2 regions of the Glaciimonas sp. CA11.2 genome follow, and region 1 is predicted to be linked to the other one. Evidence: predicted binding sites of a transcription regulator. Region 1 holds the regulator's gene; the other holds the start of a gene.

Region 1 (8,173 bases):
GCAGTTTTTCTTTATAAATAACAGGAAGTGACGATGCGTTTATATCAAAACGCAAATGGATAGCGGACGACACCTTATTCACGTTTTGACCTCCCGGCCCTTGTGCGCGCACGCCGGTCATCTCAACTTCTGCAAGAGGAATGCTAAGGCCTTCGGCGATAACCAGCAAATTTTGATCGTTAGGAGGGAACATTTGGCCTATTATAAAGCGGCAATTTCGAAGAACCTAATACCACCAGAAAACACCAAGGTTGAACGCCGTTAACCTAGAGGGAAGTCCTGATGCGCGCCAAAGTTATCAAAGTAAAAAATGGGTTAATCATTCTGATCGCCCTCGCTTTTAGCGCAAGTGCTGGTTCAAGCTCGGGTGCGACGGAGCACTTCACAATTGATTCCGACCATACGTTTTCGTCATTCGAATATAGCCATTGGGGCTTATCGATGCAGCGCAATCGGTTTGATCGTACCAGCGGCTACATTGCGTTTGATCAGGCTGCAGGAACCGGTGAAATCATGATCGAGATTGAAGCAGCATCTGTTAATACCGGTACCGAGTTATTTAATAAAGCACTACGTGCCAGCGAATTTTTTGATGCCGAAAAATATCCAAAAATACTATTTACCTCTTCGCAGTTACTATTTGACGGAGACAATCTCAAGCAGGTCCAGGGCGATCTAACTATTAAAGATGTCACCCATAACGTGACGCTGGAAATAACCAATTTCAATTGTCGCTTTATGTTGCTGTACGGAAAGCGGGCTTGCGGTGCGAATGGCTTCGTCAAAATTCTCCGAAGTAATTACCACTTGGGACGTTTTGTACCTTTTGTCAGCGATGCGGTCACGCTGCATATCGTAGTGGAAGCGATCAAGGATTATTGATGCTTGCCACGCTTCATTCTCATGATCGAGTAATCAAACAAGAAGTCATCCAAGTAAATCCGCGTTACAGCTATTTGGGTAAGAAAAAATACTCTCTTCTAAAGAAATAACCAGACATACACCAATGCAGCAACAACCAAAAGAAACGGAATCGAATAAACATGAAAGGTGATCCACGCCTTTTTGTCCGGTGTCATACGCAGCGCAATAATATTAGCGAGTGAACCCAACATAAAACCAAATCCGCCGACGTTAACGCCGAAAGCGATCAATCGCCAGTCGCCACTATATTCCGCAAGCAAAATCGCAGCGGGGACATTACTGATGAATTGCGACGCCACGATACCGGCAAGATAGAGTCGTTGCGATTCGGCAAGACCGACACTCTCCACCAACGCATGAACTATCGGCAACTGCGCTACCAGTCGTAAATCGACAAACATTAAAATGAATACCAACAGCAATGCCCAGTCGATCCGCGCCACCACGTTGCGCTGCGCAAATAAAAAGATCGCCAATACCATTAACAAAGCGGGGGCGGCATAATGCCTGTCCGTCATGATTAAAAACGGCACATACATAGCCAGCGATATGAGAAGCAATTTTTTATTGATCGGGGTCATCGCAGCATCCTCCTCAACCATCAGTTTTAAACCGGGAAATGCAACTACGGTCAATAAAACCAGCGGAATCATAAAAATGCATACCATCGGTAACATCGCGATCACATAATCCTGAAAAGAGAGATGTGAAAGCTGCCAGAGGAAAAGATTTTGTGGATTTCCAATGGGTGTCAGCGCAGAACCCGCATTGGCCGCCAGCGCTTCAAAAATAATCAGGCGGGTTATCGGCAATTTGATCGTGGTGCGCAAACTGAGTGTCAACGGGACCATGACGAACAGTCCTACGTCGTTGGTCAACAGCATCGACAAAAATGCGGTGGCGAGCACCAGAAAAACAGCAAGGGCGCGCTCAGTTGGCATCAATACCGTTAAATGCCTACCCAAGCGCGACAGATAGCCGCTTAATTCAACACCCTTGGTTAACGCCAGCAAACCGGTCAATGTCGCAATCGTGGGCCAATCGACCAAATGCGGATACTGCTGAATTTTTTCGGGAGCAATAGCCGACAAAATCAGCAAAATGACGAATAAAATTAGAAAAAAATAATCTTTACGTAGTGTTTCAAATAAAGTTGCAAATAAGGATGAAGTTGTCGATAGTTTAATAATATTTGTCATTGTTGGTCGAGTAAACACTTTGTAAATCGGTGTAAAGTTTGCGAATTCCGGGCGACTAGCCGACGGTGAACGAACCGTTTAAGGCGTTTTCATCAACGCCCTCTAATCGTTGTGCCTACACAGAATACTGCTTCAACGCAATTATATCGATACACGCTCAGTGAGCGTGAAAAAGCAGGAGCACCGCACGTAGATCTTTGCTTTAGTGTATTTGAAAAGCGCAGCAGTACTAGTGGAAACAATCATTTCCACGCTGTAAGTGCGTAATTGCAGATTGGATCGCTTGACGGCGGGAAGATAGATTTGTATTAACGCGACATTCCCTCAACTGCTGTGCGCAATTTCTTTATGGAAGCATCCAGGTCGGTTTTTAATTCTTCCCAGGCATTCAGTCCACTATTTTTCAAATCCATGCTTTTTTTATCAAGATCATTCAGATCTCTTTGAAAGCCTTGAATAGTCGGCTCCATACGCAGTCTCGCAACTCGACCTGACTTCTTGGCCTTAGCATTAAGACTATCAATTTTGATTTTTAAGTCGGCAATTTGCTGGCGCACCGCTTTTAAATAGGTATCCCGTTGTACTTCTACACCATATATTTTTTGTCGCGTATCGGGCGACTCTGCGAACGTGTTTTCGTAAAAACACAAAGGTAATAAAGCCCAGAGCAATAAAACACCAATATTCGATTTAGCTACTTTGATGGTGCGTTTCATGTACATTCCCCGGTAGGCCCATCACATGGGCGTGATTTGAGCGTCTTATTGGAACGTCTTATCAGTGATCCTATAAGGGAGCCGTGATAACAGGTTAATAAATAAAACCGGTATGACACGTCAATAAATAGCAGGAATAGTTGACGCCAGATAAGTCCTGCAATTTCACTTGTTAACGAAAGCTCTCCATTCAGCCTATCCTCTATTTTCGTACTTTCAAGAAAATTCTATTCAGTATCGAAGCCACGGGTTGTACCTGTGTCTATTGAGCTCAAACCTCAACAAGTGGCATATCTGCTGACTGGCCCACAATATCGAGAACGGCTTACATAATTGGACGAATTGTTGAAATATCCTTGGAAGATCAATACTGGCTAAAAAGCGATACGATCAACAAAAAATTAACACACCTAAAAATCTGTGATCCCCATGACTGCAATAAGCTCCAAAATTGACTTGCAGAACAGTTAATTGCGATTACAATTGTAATCATAAAGACAACATTAATAACTGATCCACATCAAAATTTATCGTCAACAAATCAGAAAATCAACGCCTTAGTGGCGATTCTGGTTTAGAAATATCGCATCCCGTCCGCGTCTTTTTATTTTTAAAGGGATCAGTCACGATGGTTAATACAGTCCCATTTCTCTCCCCACATCCGACACACGTCATGAACGTAAAGACGCATTGCGGGAACTGCAATTTGCGCGACCTATGCCTTCCAATCGGACTCACCGAGGCCGAACTTGATCGATTGGATCAAATTGTTAAACATAGACGGCGCATTACGCGCGATAGTGCGCTCTATCGGATGAACGATCCATTCGTCAATCTGTATGCTATTCGTGTCGGGCATTTCAAGACATATCAAGTTAATGCCAACGGAGCTCACCATATTTCCGGATTTCAAATGACCGGTGAATTACTAGGGATGGAGGCCATCAGCTCATATCGGCATCAATGTAACGCAGTGGCGCTGGAGGATAGTGAAGTCTGTGAAGTGCCGTTTTCGGACTTGGAAAATCTCTTGAAAGATGTCCCGATCATGCTGCATTATTTTCATCGCATGATGAGCCATGAGATTGCACAAGATCATAACGCCATGCTGCAATTAGGGAATCTTCGCGCAGAGCAACGGTTTGGGGCTTTTTTGCTCAATCTTTCGACCCGATATAAAAATCGCGGCTATTCAGCTACGAATTTTCAATTACGGATGTCTCGAGAAGAAATTGCCAACTACTTAGGACTGACAAACGAAACTATTAGTCGGTTGCTTTCTCATTTTAAAAAAATGGGATGGTTGAAGGTCAACAACCGCGAAATTACATTATTAGACGTTCCCGCTTTGCTGATGTTAGTAGAGGGAAAGTAACCAAGCTGTGAAAAAGTCACCACCCAAGAGCGAAAGTCCAAAAAAGAGTAGCGCCAATCTACTCAGCAGATAAAAATATCAGGCGGTAGTAATGCCTTACGTCAACCAAGCTGTGAAACATCTGCCGTTACTGTCGCTGTCTCTTAACCTTTTCGCTATTCCTGCAACACTAACGGATCACAACATCAAATCGGGCCTACCAATTTGTTACGTTTAAAAAGGCGACTTTACCTGCTTAATTTTTTTCCATTGCTTATGGAGTTTTTTAAGATTGATTTCGTTATGCGCTGAGACATAATCGCGCACGTATCCAGAAACATCGGCCAGTCTTGGCTTACCCGCTGTACATTGCTGTAATAAACCATCAGCTACACGCGCATCGTTTAATTCGCCTAACGTATCTTGCAGCACGCTAAGGGCGGCAAGATACGTTTTGATTTTTTTTGCAGAATATAACGAAGAAAAGAACGCTAATCCATAGCGCATTTTTTTTGCCGCAATCCGTAATTTGTGACGCTCTGTCGCATCGATGGCACTTAGCCCCTTTCCGCGCTGACGTAGTTTCTTTTGATATCTACGCAACTGCGCAGTGGCGAAAGGGCGCAACGGTGCATTAGCACGTTCCAGTAGCGAGGTGGCAGTGTCCGACTTTTTCCCTAACTGCTGATTTGCATCATGGATACATGCGCCCAAGATCAATATAAGACGTGCATACCGGCTAGAGTTGAGAACTTTGACAGCATTACTTCTGCTCTTCTTCGCAAAGTCAGCGGCTTTTTTCTGTAACGGCATAACGGTCCGCGGTCCGTTGAAACCGAATGTCGCGGCGGCCAGTGTAGGACCAGCAAACACTTCCCAGTCACGTGCACTTCCTAAGTGTCTACCCAACCACTTGCACTCCTCCAGTAAAAACTCCGGTTCTGCTAACTGGTCTCTAAAAATCACGAGCGCTGAGCGCAGGCGGCGCACGCCAACCCGCATTTGATGTACGCTCTCGGCATCGGTCCCGTATTTAATGCCAGCTTCGTTACCTTGAATTTGCTCCAGACAATGGGCAAGAATTATCTGAAAACCCTCTCCTATCGTCTTTTTATCTGATAATGCAAGAGCGCTTGCCGTTGTTATCGCCGGTGGTTGCGGTGCATACAATCCGTAACCACGCTCAGCCTTACTAATATTACCGACGCTTAGTGCTATCGTCTCTTGCAGCGCTAATGCTAAGGCAAATAAATTTCCTGCCTTCCCCGATTTAAGTTCCAGTTCAATTTCACTAATCGGGATACTAATAACGCCGTCGCCATGACTAGAGACAATCTGGCCCTGATCGAGAGCCAACTCTACTTCGTCACCTTCGGGCAAACGCAACATCCAGATACGCCGCTGAAACCGCGTAGTGAATACAGGGGCGAGTTGCTGCATCAACTGTGGTCGACCCAACAGCTTGAACCATCTGGATCGGGGTTTCAACAGTGCCTGAATTGCCGGCAGGTCAGGCCTGAGATCCGTGACTTCGGACTCCCATTCGTTGCGCTGATGCAAGCCACTGTCGACCTGACCGCCCGCTTTCAATGTCTGGATTAATTTGCCATCAACTTCCCTCACCCGAAATCCTGCCCGATGGCGCATTAGATAACAATCCGGCGTATCGAAGTAGGTGCTGACAAGTTGTTGTTGGTAAGGTTTGGCGATCGCCAGTTGCTTTAACAAAGGATGCCGTCTAAAAGCGCTAACCGCACTTGGGGCAATAAGGAGTTTTAATTCTATTTCCATCACAATCTCTGGATGTGGCGCCGCTTTGTTTTATTAATGGCCATGCGGAGTGTTGGCTTACCGAATATCAATCTAATCAAATTCAACGGCACAAAAGCATAAAAGTAGAATCGACGGCTCTTCGTTTTCGCAATAATTTAATGATGAAATGCTGCGCAGTCAGCGTTCAAGCCGTAGAAAACTTATTGATCTGCCATCACCAACATATTACACCCACCACGAAACAGTCATTGCGGCAATTTTGCCTGCGCGTGCGTCAGCTGTGCCTCAAGCTCACGAATGCGTCTTAGGAGATTAAGCGCTACTGCCAGGCCGTGACCATCCAGCTCAAAATCATCCCGCAAACGTCGCGCCGTTCTGGCAATCACGATGTAATGTGTCTGATAAAGATCATTTTCCGCATCAACGCTGGTCGGTGCAATTTCGCCCATCTCGACCAAATCCTGCAATTCGGCCAGCGTCAATCCGGAATAATCTGCCAACTGATCTAGCGAACAAAGGCCTGCATCATTGAGCCATACCGCTTCCACAATATGCGTACGCATCACTAACCTCCTGTATTGAAGTGTGCACGAGGATTAAAAGTTGATTCGGCGGCAAGTTTTACAAACAAGGCTTGCTCACCCGGCGTCGCCGACTTTGGTACCTCAATCCGAACAACTGCAAACAAATTGCCATTTTCGCCGTTGGCGGAAGGGAGACCCCGCCGGGCCAGACGAAATTGTCGATTAGCCGCCGTAGCGGGCGGGATCGTCAACTCAACAGTACCGCCCAAAGTGGGAACCTGGACGGTCGCACCCAGCACTGCTTCCCATGGAGACAGCGGCAGATCGATATAAAGATCTTTTTCGCTGACGCGATAAAACGGGTGGGGAATAACCACCATGACGACATAAAGGTCGCCGTTTTTGCCACCATTACTCCCTTGCCCACCTTTGCCTGGCAAGCGTAACCGCTGACCGTCTTCGGCTCCTTTTGGCACCTTGACTCTGAAGGTCCGCGGTACGCGATGAATCAAACCTTGTTTATCATATTCCGGCAAACTCAAATTCACATCGATTTCGCCGCCGACATAAACCTGCTCAAGTGTGATCGGGGCCTTGACTTCATAATCTTGCCCGTGGGAAGGGCGACGTTGACGCGGTTGTCCACCTTCATGGCGGGAAGCCGCAAAGGCAGCCAGGATGTCGGCCATATCGACGTCGCCGAAGCCAGCATCAGAATCGTTAAAGGTTTGCTGCCAATCTTTGGGCGGCTGAACGTTTTCTCCCTGCTGATGGCGACCTAGCGCGTTATAAGCATCGCGCTTTTCCTGGTCTTTCAGCGTGGCGTAAGCTTCGGCGACTTCTTTGAATTTTTCCTCACCGTCTGGATCTTTGGAGACATCGGGGTGATATTTATGCGCCAGCTTACGGTATGCCTGTTTTATTTCCGCAGTGGTGGCATCTCTTTCGACACCAAGGGCACTGTAATAGTCTTTGAATTTCATATTCGCGCCCAGAATAAATTTTGATCGATGGACAGGTCGACTAGTCGCAAAGAATGGCCATCGATTTGCTTCCAAGCTTTAATCTTACTGTATATGAAGAGGAGTGTATGCAGACACAAAGGAAAAATGCCTAAAACAAGATAACTGCGTAATCGCCGACCAATCACGGGTTATCGCGTATTAAGCATCGCTTACAGACTTCCATCCCGAAAAATCCAATTTACCTATTACTGCCACACAATTTTGGGATACATCCGCTTTTTTTGATTACTCAGAACATTGGCATAACGCTTATTATTTTCGTAGTGAAACATTCAAAACTGCGTCCAATCGTCACTATTAATATTTTTTACAGGCGCCTTCCACGTTGATTCGCGCGCCAGAGTTTTGTTCATCTGCGGCAATCGTGTAGCCGGTCGAACGACAGCCTGAGCGGTCGCTTTGGTCGCGCCCTTCTTCATCGCTGCATTGACATGCGGCTGGACTATTCGCCTCGACGATTCTGATTCCGATGCAGTTAACCCCTTTGAATGGCCCGATAAAGTAGCCGCAAACGCTTGTGCGGCGCGCACCTCCTGGCTATTGTCCAATCTAAAAATACTCACACTCTCCGTCAAATGCGTCGCTTGATCCTGCAAAGAACCCGCCGCTGCCGCTGCCTCCTCCACTAGTGCCGCATTTTGTTGCGTGACTTGATCCA
Region 2 (8,173 bases), 2.5 Mb from region 1:
TTCTTGGCCACCGTATTACCTAAATACCCGCCACCAACTACACCTGCAACGGTTGCAAGCGTACGACCGTTTCCGCCGCCCACCTGATGTCCCAAGAGTCCACCGATCACCGCGCCGGTAGCTATTCCCAACGGACTCATTTGTGACACCGGACTGGCTTGAGCTACTTGGCGGGACTGTTGGATCGGCGCTTCATATTGGGCCTGTGCATAAGATGAATCATGATGCCGATAAACATGATGGACTACCGTTTTTTGTTTAGTCATACTGGGCGTCGGGGCAACCTGATATCCCGCCACCGCAGGTGAAGCCACTGGCTGCATGTATTGGTAACCGTTGGGTGTCTGTACTAAGACCGGTGCGCCCGCCGGCAATGCCGCGGGAACCGACATCGCCATCTGTGCGGCAGGCGTTGCTACTGGCGCTTGCGATCCCACTGCATTCCCGTGAGAATTCGGTAGCAAGCCCGCAATCGCTGCGACGCCAAGCAGACTTGCCAAGATAACAGATCCTGCCGCGCCGGCGACTAATGGATGCATACGCGGTGTTGATTGACTGACTTCCATTTGATACTCCAGAGAACGTTGAGAGTGATTTTATTGTACGAACGTATCGGTCACTTACACAGCGAGATTGTGTATCAGGTGTTTCGAATTGCAACACGGGCACGCCTAACCCAATGCATGCAAACTCTTGGCTATCTGGATGAGAAATCATGGCAGCCAGCGTTGCCAACAAGATCTTGACCGGCAGTGTAGGCAAGATCGATGCCTCGCCCAGGCTGGCGCAGTGGCGGTTGGACGTGGCGTCAATCTTTTAAGGCCGCAGTATGGCTTGCTGCCCAAACGCAATGTCAGTTATGTGGATGCGTCCTGAATCATACGGACAGCCGGGCGCGGCACGCTATCGGGTGACTGAGCGCTTACATTTATTTCACACGCATCACTTTGACGAAAACGCCATACACCAGCCGCTAAGATTGACCGGTCCTGCCACAATTTTACAAGTGCCAGTAACTGTATCTGGGGTGGACAAAGGCCTGAATGCAGCGCAGTCGGCGCACCTTTGACCATCCCTGGGATGATCTTGATAATTAAGCATTCCCTTACTCGCGGACCCCGCATTTGCGCACCGCGAGTAAATCGCGATAGGAATAATAACGATTGAGCCCAACATCACAGTGCTTTGACGGAGCATACTCCGGCGCGATATTGGTTTGGTCTTATTCATGGCTTCTGCTCCCGATGTAATATCCAAAACGAGACTTGCTTCCCTAAATAGATTGGGCTTGCGCGAAGTGGGAAGCGACTGATGCTTGATAGTGCTTCTTAAAACATTAACCACGCGTAAAGGTAAAGGGTATTGTTGTCTTTAGCGTCCCTGAGCGTCGCGTCGTAATTAGATTTGGCCCCGTTGAACTTGGTGTAGCCCGTATACTGGAGTCCCAGTCGGACGTTCGCCTGAGGATCCCAATCGAATGTGTAGTGCGGCCAATAATTTAGTTCGACGATATACCCTCTTGTATCCGGCTTCCCATTAGTTGTCCCAAATCTTAAGAAGTCGGCGTCCCCTGCAACATTGAACCCGGCGACCGTAAAACCATAAGTCCGGTCTAGAAGGTAGGTGATCTTGGCGCGGGTAGAACGTTGGCTCGAACTGGGATTGTCATTTCTGTTGGGGAATCCGGATCGCCACTCCGCTTTTTCTTTGATCGTGGAAGCTTGAGCGGTGACGATATGGTGGGCATCTTTACTAAAATATTGGTATTGCGCGTCGAACCCCAGATCGCGGAATTGGTCCCCGGGGTTGATTCCATCCTGCCCTTTTAAGGAGACTGTTGTTCCAAAGTGGCCGACTGTTAAATTCTGGTTTTCATCGCCGAACGTATAGGTGATGCGCCAATAAGGATTAGACCCCGATAGCGATACCCTCTGATTATCGGGAGTGCCCGCGCGCAAGACCGAAAGCGGACCTTTCGCCGTCTGATAGGAGGTCGCCTCCAGATACAGCGAATCAAGCACGTATGCATATGCCCCAATCCCGGCGACCCGCGCACCCGATTCAAGAAACGTTGGAACGCCACGACCTGGGGCTGCAAGACTCGGGCTATAGTACGGATAGCTCCAGGCAGGTGTGGTATTCCAGACATCTTGAACGGTAGGGTTGTTATGCAATGTCACACCAAAAAACGTCGGTTTTTCATCTGTCCCAGCCATTTTCACAAAGCGCAGATCGGTGTTATCAAGCGCACTGTGCCCTGAAAAATTCCGGTTGTCCGATGTGCTGATGTTGTTGTAGGTCCATTGGATGAAACCCCCGGCGTTGTCGCTAAATTTGCCGCCAGAAAAGAGGCTGATAGCCTCTGCGACAAATTCGCGATTTTTCCCGAAAAGCTGATCGCCGGTCGATTTGTCAGTATTGTTTTTAATCGAATTAGCCGAAACGATCGCCATCAGAGAAAGTGGAATCTTCTCGCGTTCTCCCAGCGTATAGCCTCCCAGCTTAAATTTTCGGCCAAAGGGCGTTAGCTCAGGGTAAATAGTGTGACAGGACGCACACTTCAGACTTGTTTGTCTCGCAAAAAGAGGATTAGCTGCAACATCAGGTATAACTCCGTAAGCAGCAATTAAGCATAGCGCGACAGCGATGTGCTTTAAAATTACATGCGAATTATTCATTATGAATCCCCTTGGCGAGCGTCAAGTACCCTTGGCTATGAAGCGCGACGGTTGTCATCGTATTTTTTTATGAATCAAACATTAAACCAAGTGACCGCGTGTGATAAGGGGGGGATGTACTACATTTCATGGAGAGTATTCCCGCGATGCCCAAGAGAACTTGAAGCTGGTCGTCGCGTTGGCTTTGTCGCATTAACAGAGAAAAATCGGACTGCTCGTAGTTTTTTGATCCAGCTTCAAACCGAACGGATTTATCCTGCCAAAGCCTAAAATTGATCGGCAAACGACATCATATTTTCTGCTGTGACGATCATCTGTTCATTGCGAATCATGTGCATGAGTTTGATGCCGGCCAGTACGTTTTGAGCGGATCGCATTGATTTAAAATTTCGCATCGTTTGGTCGCGCGTTTGATAGCCCGATGGTGCTGCTCGAACACATTGTTGAGGTATTTGACCTGTCGAACGACAATCCGAATTTCTCTGCCAGCATTGATCTCATTGATCGCATTGATCGCCGCTTGGTTGGTACCGCTTTTATCCATCGTGACTTTTTCAGGAGCGCCATGCGTGTGCATGGCCTTGTCGAAAAGACGTTGTGCAGCCACTTTGTCTCGTTTGGCGGTCAATAGAAAGTCAATCGTATTGCCTTCCTTGTCCATGGATCGATAGAGTCACTTCTAGACACTTTTGACTTCAATATAGGTCTTATCCCTTCGCTAGCCTCTACCAACTGGACGCTTGTATTTGCGGAATGCTTTTTCCAGCAGCGGTAAGAATTTGATCGCCCAACGATTGATCGATGAGTGATCAACAACCACGCCGCGTTCTTTCATCATTTCTTACAGGTGGCGGTAACTCAACGGGTAGGCTGCGTACCAGCGGACGCAGACCAAAATCACGTCGATTGGAAATCGCATTCCGTTAAATTTGAGCATCTCGATTCGTCCATTACTCAGGGACCCAGTAGTTTGCCTGATCGGCACGCAGGTTTGGATAATGCGACATATATGGACGCCCTCAGTTTGCCAAGCATTAAATCGATGATGAGTATAAGGGTAAGATTGCAGCTATATATTCGGACTTTCATTGAGGTTTGCGCCTCTGTCCCTGATGGAACTTGCTGGCCAGGTCCTAATCAGAACCACGCGCTCGAAGCGCATGTCGCATTACAGGTTTTCCTGACCACGGTCTAACCTGGTTTGCCATCACTTCATCTCCAATTGAAGCCACTAATGCCGTGGTAGTGATGGGACCTATTCCAGGTATTTCTGCAAGTTTTCTGCTCATTTCTGAAGAACGGTGCCATTGTTGAATTTTCTCATCCATTTCATCGACCTGTTTATCCATGTCTTTCAAGTGATCATATAAATGTTGTAGCAGATCTCGAAAGCTTGCCGGCTAATCTGATTTTTCCCTGAGTTCCGGGAGGCGCCGGGCGATGTTCGCAATTGCTTGCAGAATAACTATGCCGAACTCCGACAACAATCCGCGAATTTGGTTTGCTTGAGCCGTTCTCACTTTGATAAAAGACTGACGCACTCGGTGCAATGACAGAACAGCTTGTTGTTCGTCCGTTTTTATTGGAACGAAGCGCATATTAGGTCGAGAAACGGCCTCGCAAATTGCTTCTGCATCGGCCATGTCATTTTTATTGGTCTTGACATAGGCCCACACAAATTGAGGAGCCATCAGTTTCACAGTATGTCCCATCCCGGTCAGCTTCCTGCCCCAGTAATGTGCGCTGCCACACGCTTCCATTCCAATCAAACACGGTTGCAGTTTAATAAAGAACTCAGCCATTTTTACGCGATCTAGTTTCTTTCGAAGCACGGCATTTCCATGATCATCGACGCCATGAACTTGAAATACATTTTTTGCTAAATCGATTCCAATCGAAGTCATCTTCATTTTGGACGCTCCTTTTATTTAGGGGTAATACTCCCATGTTGGCACGTTGCCGTTTGAAAGAGTGCGTCCATTCCATTGGAGCCATCGCGGGACGTTGATCCTTTTTTGTGTCAATTATTTTCCTCAAAAAAGGAGGAAAAAAAAGGCCTATAACCGCAATATATAGTTGTTCGCCTATGAGCCGAAATAATCCTAATGGAAACGTCCTGATCACATTTTGTCAGGACATTTTGAGGCAACTTATTTGTCCTCAAACTACGGCAACAGGTTCTGGATGTTTTTCAAGCGCGGTAAGATTTGTCAATTTTTTTACTTATATACTGCAAGCACTTTGGCGTATTGACAATATGTAAGCATTAGCATCAAACACTTTAAGCTATTTGACTAAGCCAATTCACGTTGACCATCTCCGTTTCACCGCCGCGCTGACACCCCAATTATTACCACCAATACTTTATTCCTGAGGCACCACCGTCAACGCGCCACTCAAGTCGCCCATCGCCACTCCGCCATTCGCCACTAACGCTGCGTCTCGCGCTTTCAAACCATCGAGTTCCACCAACCCGTAGCGACGCGTAATGAAGCGCAAGATGGATGCAGTGTCGTATTGGGTGTGATCGACGAAACCCTTCCTTACATAGGGCGAAACGAGAATTGCAGGTAGACGCGTGCCCGGCCCCCAACGGTCGCCCTTTGGCGGCGCAACATGATCCCAGTATCCACCGTTATCATCATAGGTCACTACGATCAGCATATTCTTCCATTGTGGGCTGGCCTGCAATTTGGCGATCACATCGGCGATATGTGCATCGCCTTCGGCGACGTTGGTGAAGCCGGAATGTTGAGTCAGATTTCCTTGCGGTTTATAAAAGGAAACCGGCGGAAGTTTTCCTGCTGCGGCATCCTGTAAAAAAGAGGCGTCAAAATCCTTCATATGACTGGCGCGTTCGACAGCGCCGTTGGCGGTCGCCGGATCGAAACGGCGATAATAATTAAACGGTTGATGAGGGGGCTAAAAATTGATTTTTCCAGCATAGATGACATTACGAGGCGCTCTTGATGCGTCAGCCAATGCGGCGTTCCACGCGCCGGAATACCAAGCCCATTTGATACTTTTGACAGATAGTTGATCGCCAATGGTCCGTTGTGTTTGCGCAGGCAATGTCGTTGCCTTGTTGGCGTCAGCATAGGTGGACGTCGCGTCCGCGCTGGCCGCATTACCGCTTGGCTGATACAACGGTTGCATCGTATTGACGGCATAAAACATCCCGGACGCATCCTTCGGCGTGAGTGTGCCGTCCTTTAAGTAGACCGGCGCACCGTTCAGCACAGAAGTAGGATTGCCAATGCCGGGAGTCAGTCGCACCAGGTTGCCACTGGCATCCACCTCGACAGCTGAAATGCTGTTTTTGGCAGGCGAAGTGGCGTTATCGGCATCTGGATAAGTCGGTGCGCAGGCACAAATCAGATATTGATGATTGAGGAACGAGCCACCAAATGCACCCATGAAAAAACGATCGGCGAGTGTATATTTTTTCGCCACATCCCACAGTTTCATTTTGCTGCCATCGTAGTAACCCATGCTGAGAGCGCCGGCATCCGAGTAGGCCGCAAACAGATTGTTCTTGCCACCATTGATTTGCATCTGATTGTTATAAAAACGATGCACCAGATCACGCGTGATCACTGACAAATCGGCAAATACGAGTCCGTTGACGTTGTCAATTTGAAACGGCTTGTTCGGTAAGTTGGCTGTCTGCGCTTGCGTAATCACGGTAGTCTGACCTGCCGCAGTCATCCCGCCCCAACTTGGCGGCAATACAGGGAGCGTATTACCATCGAAATCTTTTTGCGGGTAAGCTGCAGTACGCGAACTCGGATTAACGCCAGGAATACCATCAGCGCCGGGAAATAAACCATAGAGATTATCGAAACCGCGATTCTCGGCATAGATCACGACGACAGTTTGTATGTTGCGCATCGCCAGCGCTTTATTAATTGTATCCCCGATCGGAGTGTTGTCAGCGGTGGCCGTCGGTGCAGCGATCACGGATGTTATCACCGCCGTGACTGCCTTATTTTCCGCATGAATTTTTGCTGCGATTTCACCAGATAGATGATTGAAATCACCGGTAAGATAGGCGGGATCAATAGTTAATTTTGCGGCCAATTTTTTGCTGGCATCCGCAAAATTGCCGCCATTGGTGTCCATCGCTGCGGCAAGTTCAGTTGATATTGCGCTGACAAAGCGCGTGTGTCCTGATGGCGCACGAAAAATGAATGTGCGGCCTGCTTCGTTACCTAGATCACCGGGCACGTCGTGTTCGATCGCCGCATTATCAATCATTACCACAATCGGAAGCACCGCAGATCCGGGAAGCTTAAACGATCCATCCGTACCTGTTTTAACAATCACGGAGCGCGCATCGCAGGTCGCTTTTTTTACTTTATCCTCAAAGCAAACCCGTGCATTTTCATAGTACCCACCGATGACCTGACCAGTCGTGGCATCTCCGGAATTACCACCCAAGATACCCGCTGAGGCAGTGTTGACAATCCCGCTGCAAGGGCTCAGACCACACGACAAAATAGCCAGCGATAGACACAACCTGGGTGAATAAAAAAATGCATTCATCACATTCCTAAAGCCACAAAACAACCCATAGCATTCCCTAATATGTCAACTATATGAATTCGCTGATGCTAGAAGTATTTTTCTAGCACGTCAATTACATGAAATACCAGCTATATAGGTGCCACACGAAATGATATACGGGTACCCCGTTATCGTTGACGTGAATCCAAAGATATCCAATCAGTACCAACTCCACCACGCAAAAAATCTGGCTACATCGTTAAACCAATGCATTGGCACGAGCATGATGTGCGGTATAAAGGTTTTAATCGGCATTGGCATCCGACAGGAACCGCGTTGGCAACGAGCCCAGCAACTACCACAGTAACGCAGACAGCACCCGCATCACTGGTGGTTGCAGTTAAGTGATTGCCGTTGTTAGCAATAGTGTTGCAGTAAGGTCGACCATCTTGCTCTAGGTCCGTGCGGGTAAGGTTGCCATGTTGATCGTATTGATAACCTTACGTATTCGAGTTTGTGGACGCCTCGGTAACGCTGAAGCAACAGAGGGGGCGATCCAGATTATCATCCCCAAAGCACTGTTTCAGGTCGGCGACCGTTTTACCGGTTTTTCCAATCACGGCGCCGCTATGTTGCTATCGCAAAGTATTATTAACAACTCCCTACTCCTGAGGCACCACAGCCAACGCGCCACTCAAGTCGCCCATCGCCGCTCCGCCATTCGCCACTAACGCTGCGTCTCGCGCTTTCAAACCATCGAGTTCCACCAACCCGTAGCGACCCGTAATGAAGCGCAAGATGGATGCGGTGTCGTATTGCGTATGGTCGACAAAACCCTTCCTTACATACGGCGAAACCAAAATTGCAGGCAGACGCGTTCCGGGTCCCCAGCGGTCGCCCTTTGGTGGTGAAACATGATCCCAGAAACCACCGTTTTCATCATAGGTCACGACGATCAGCATATTCTTCCATTGCGGGCTGGCTTGTAA

What was found. The regulator FNR, encoded in region 1, switches genes on or off when oxygen is low (the NO sensors DNR and NnrR bind a similar motif). The targets are predictions, from matches to a motif close to TTGATNNNNATCAA.
Positions count from the first base shown of each region.
Region 2: a site for FNR is predicted at 2,690-2,703, ahead of RGU75_RS09935 (cytochrome C). Genes of this name have one in related genera too.

Region 1 covers NZ_JAVIWL010000001.1:4,815,981-4,824,153, forward strand. Annotated here, with positions in the region: gene arfB (alternative ribosome rescue aminoacyl-tRNA hydrolase ArfB) at 1-169, opposite strand, end outside; gene RGU75_RS20855 (YceI family protein) at 283-882, shown strand; gene RGU75_RS20860 (SLC13 family permease) at 981-2,123, opposite strand; gene RGU75_RS20865 (hypothetical protein) at 2,432-2,839, opposite strand; gene fnr (fumarate/nitrate reduction transcriptional regulator Fnr) at 3,513-4,214, shown strand; gene RGU75_RS20875 (CHAD domain-containing protein) at 4,428-5,984, opposite strand; gene RGU75_RS20880 (chaperone modulator CbpM) at 6,212-6,529, opposite strand; gene RGU75_RS20885 (DnaJ C-terminal domain-containing protein) at 6,532-7,473, opposite strand; gene RGU75_RS20890 (methyl-accepting chemotaxis protein) at 7,788-8,173, opposite strand, start outside.
Region 2 covers NZ_JAVIWL010000001.1:2,323,369-2,331,541, reverse strand. Annotated here, with positions in the region: gene RGU75_RS09945 (glycine zipper 2TM domain-containing protein) at 1-566, opposite strand, end outside; gene RGU75_RS09940 (high-potential iron-sulfur protein) at 943-1,101, opposite strand; gene RGU75_RS09935 (cytochrome C) at 1,329-2,678, opposite strand; partial or broken gene RGU75_RS09930 (IS6 family transposase) at 2,945-3,615, opposite strand; partial or broken gene RGU75_RS09925 (IS110 family transposase) at 3,836-4,588, opposite strand; partial or broken gene acpA (acid phosphatase) at 5,043-7,223, opposite strand; gene acpA (acid phosphatase) at 7,847-8,173, opposite strand, start outside.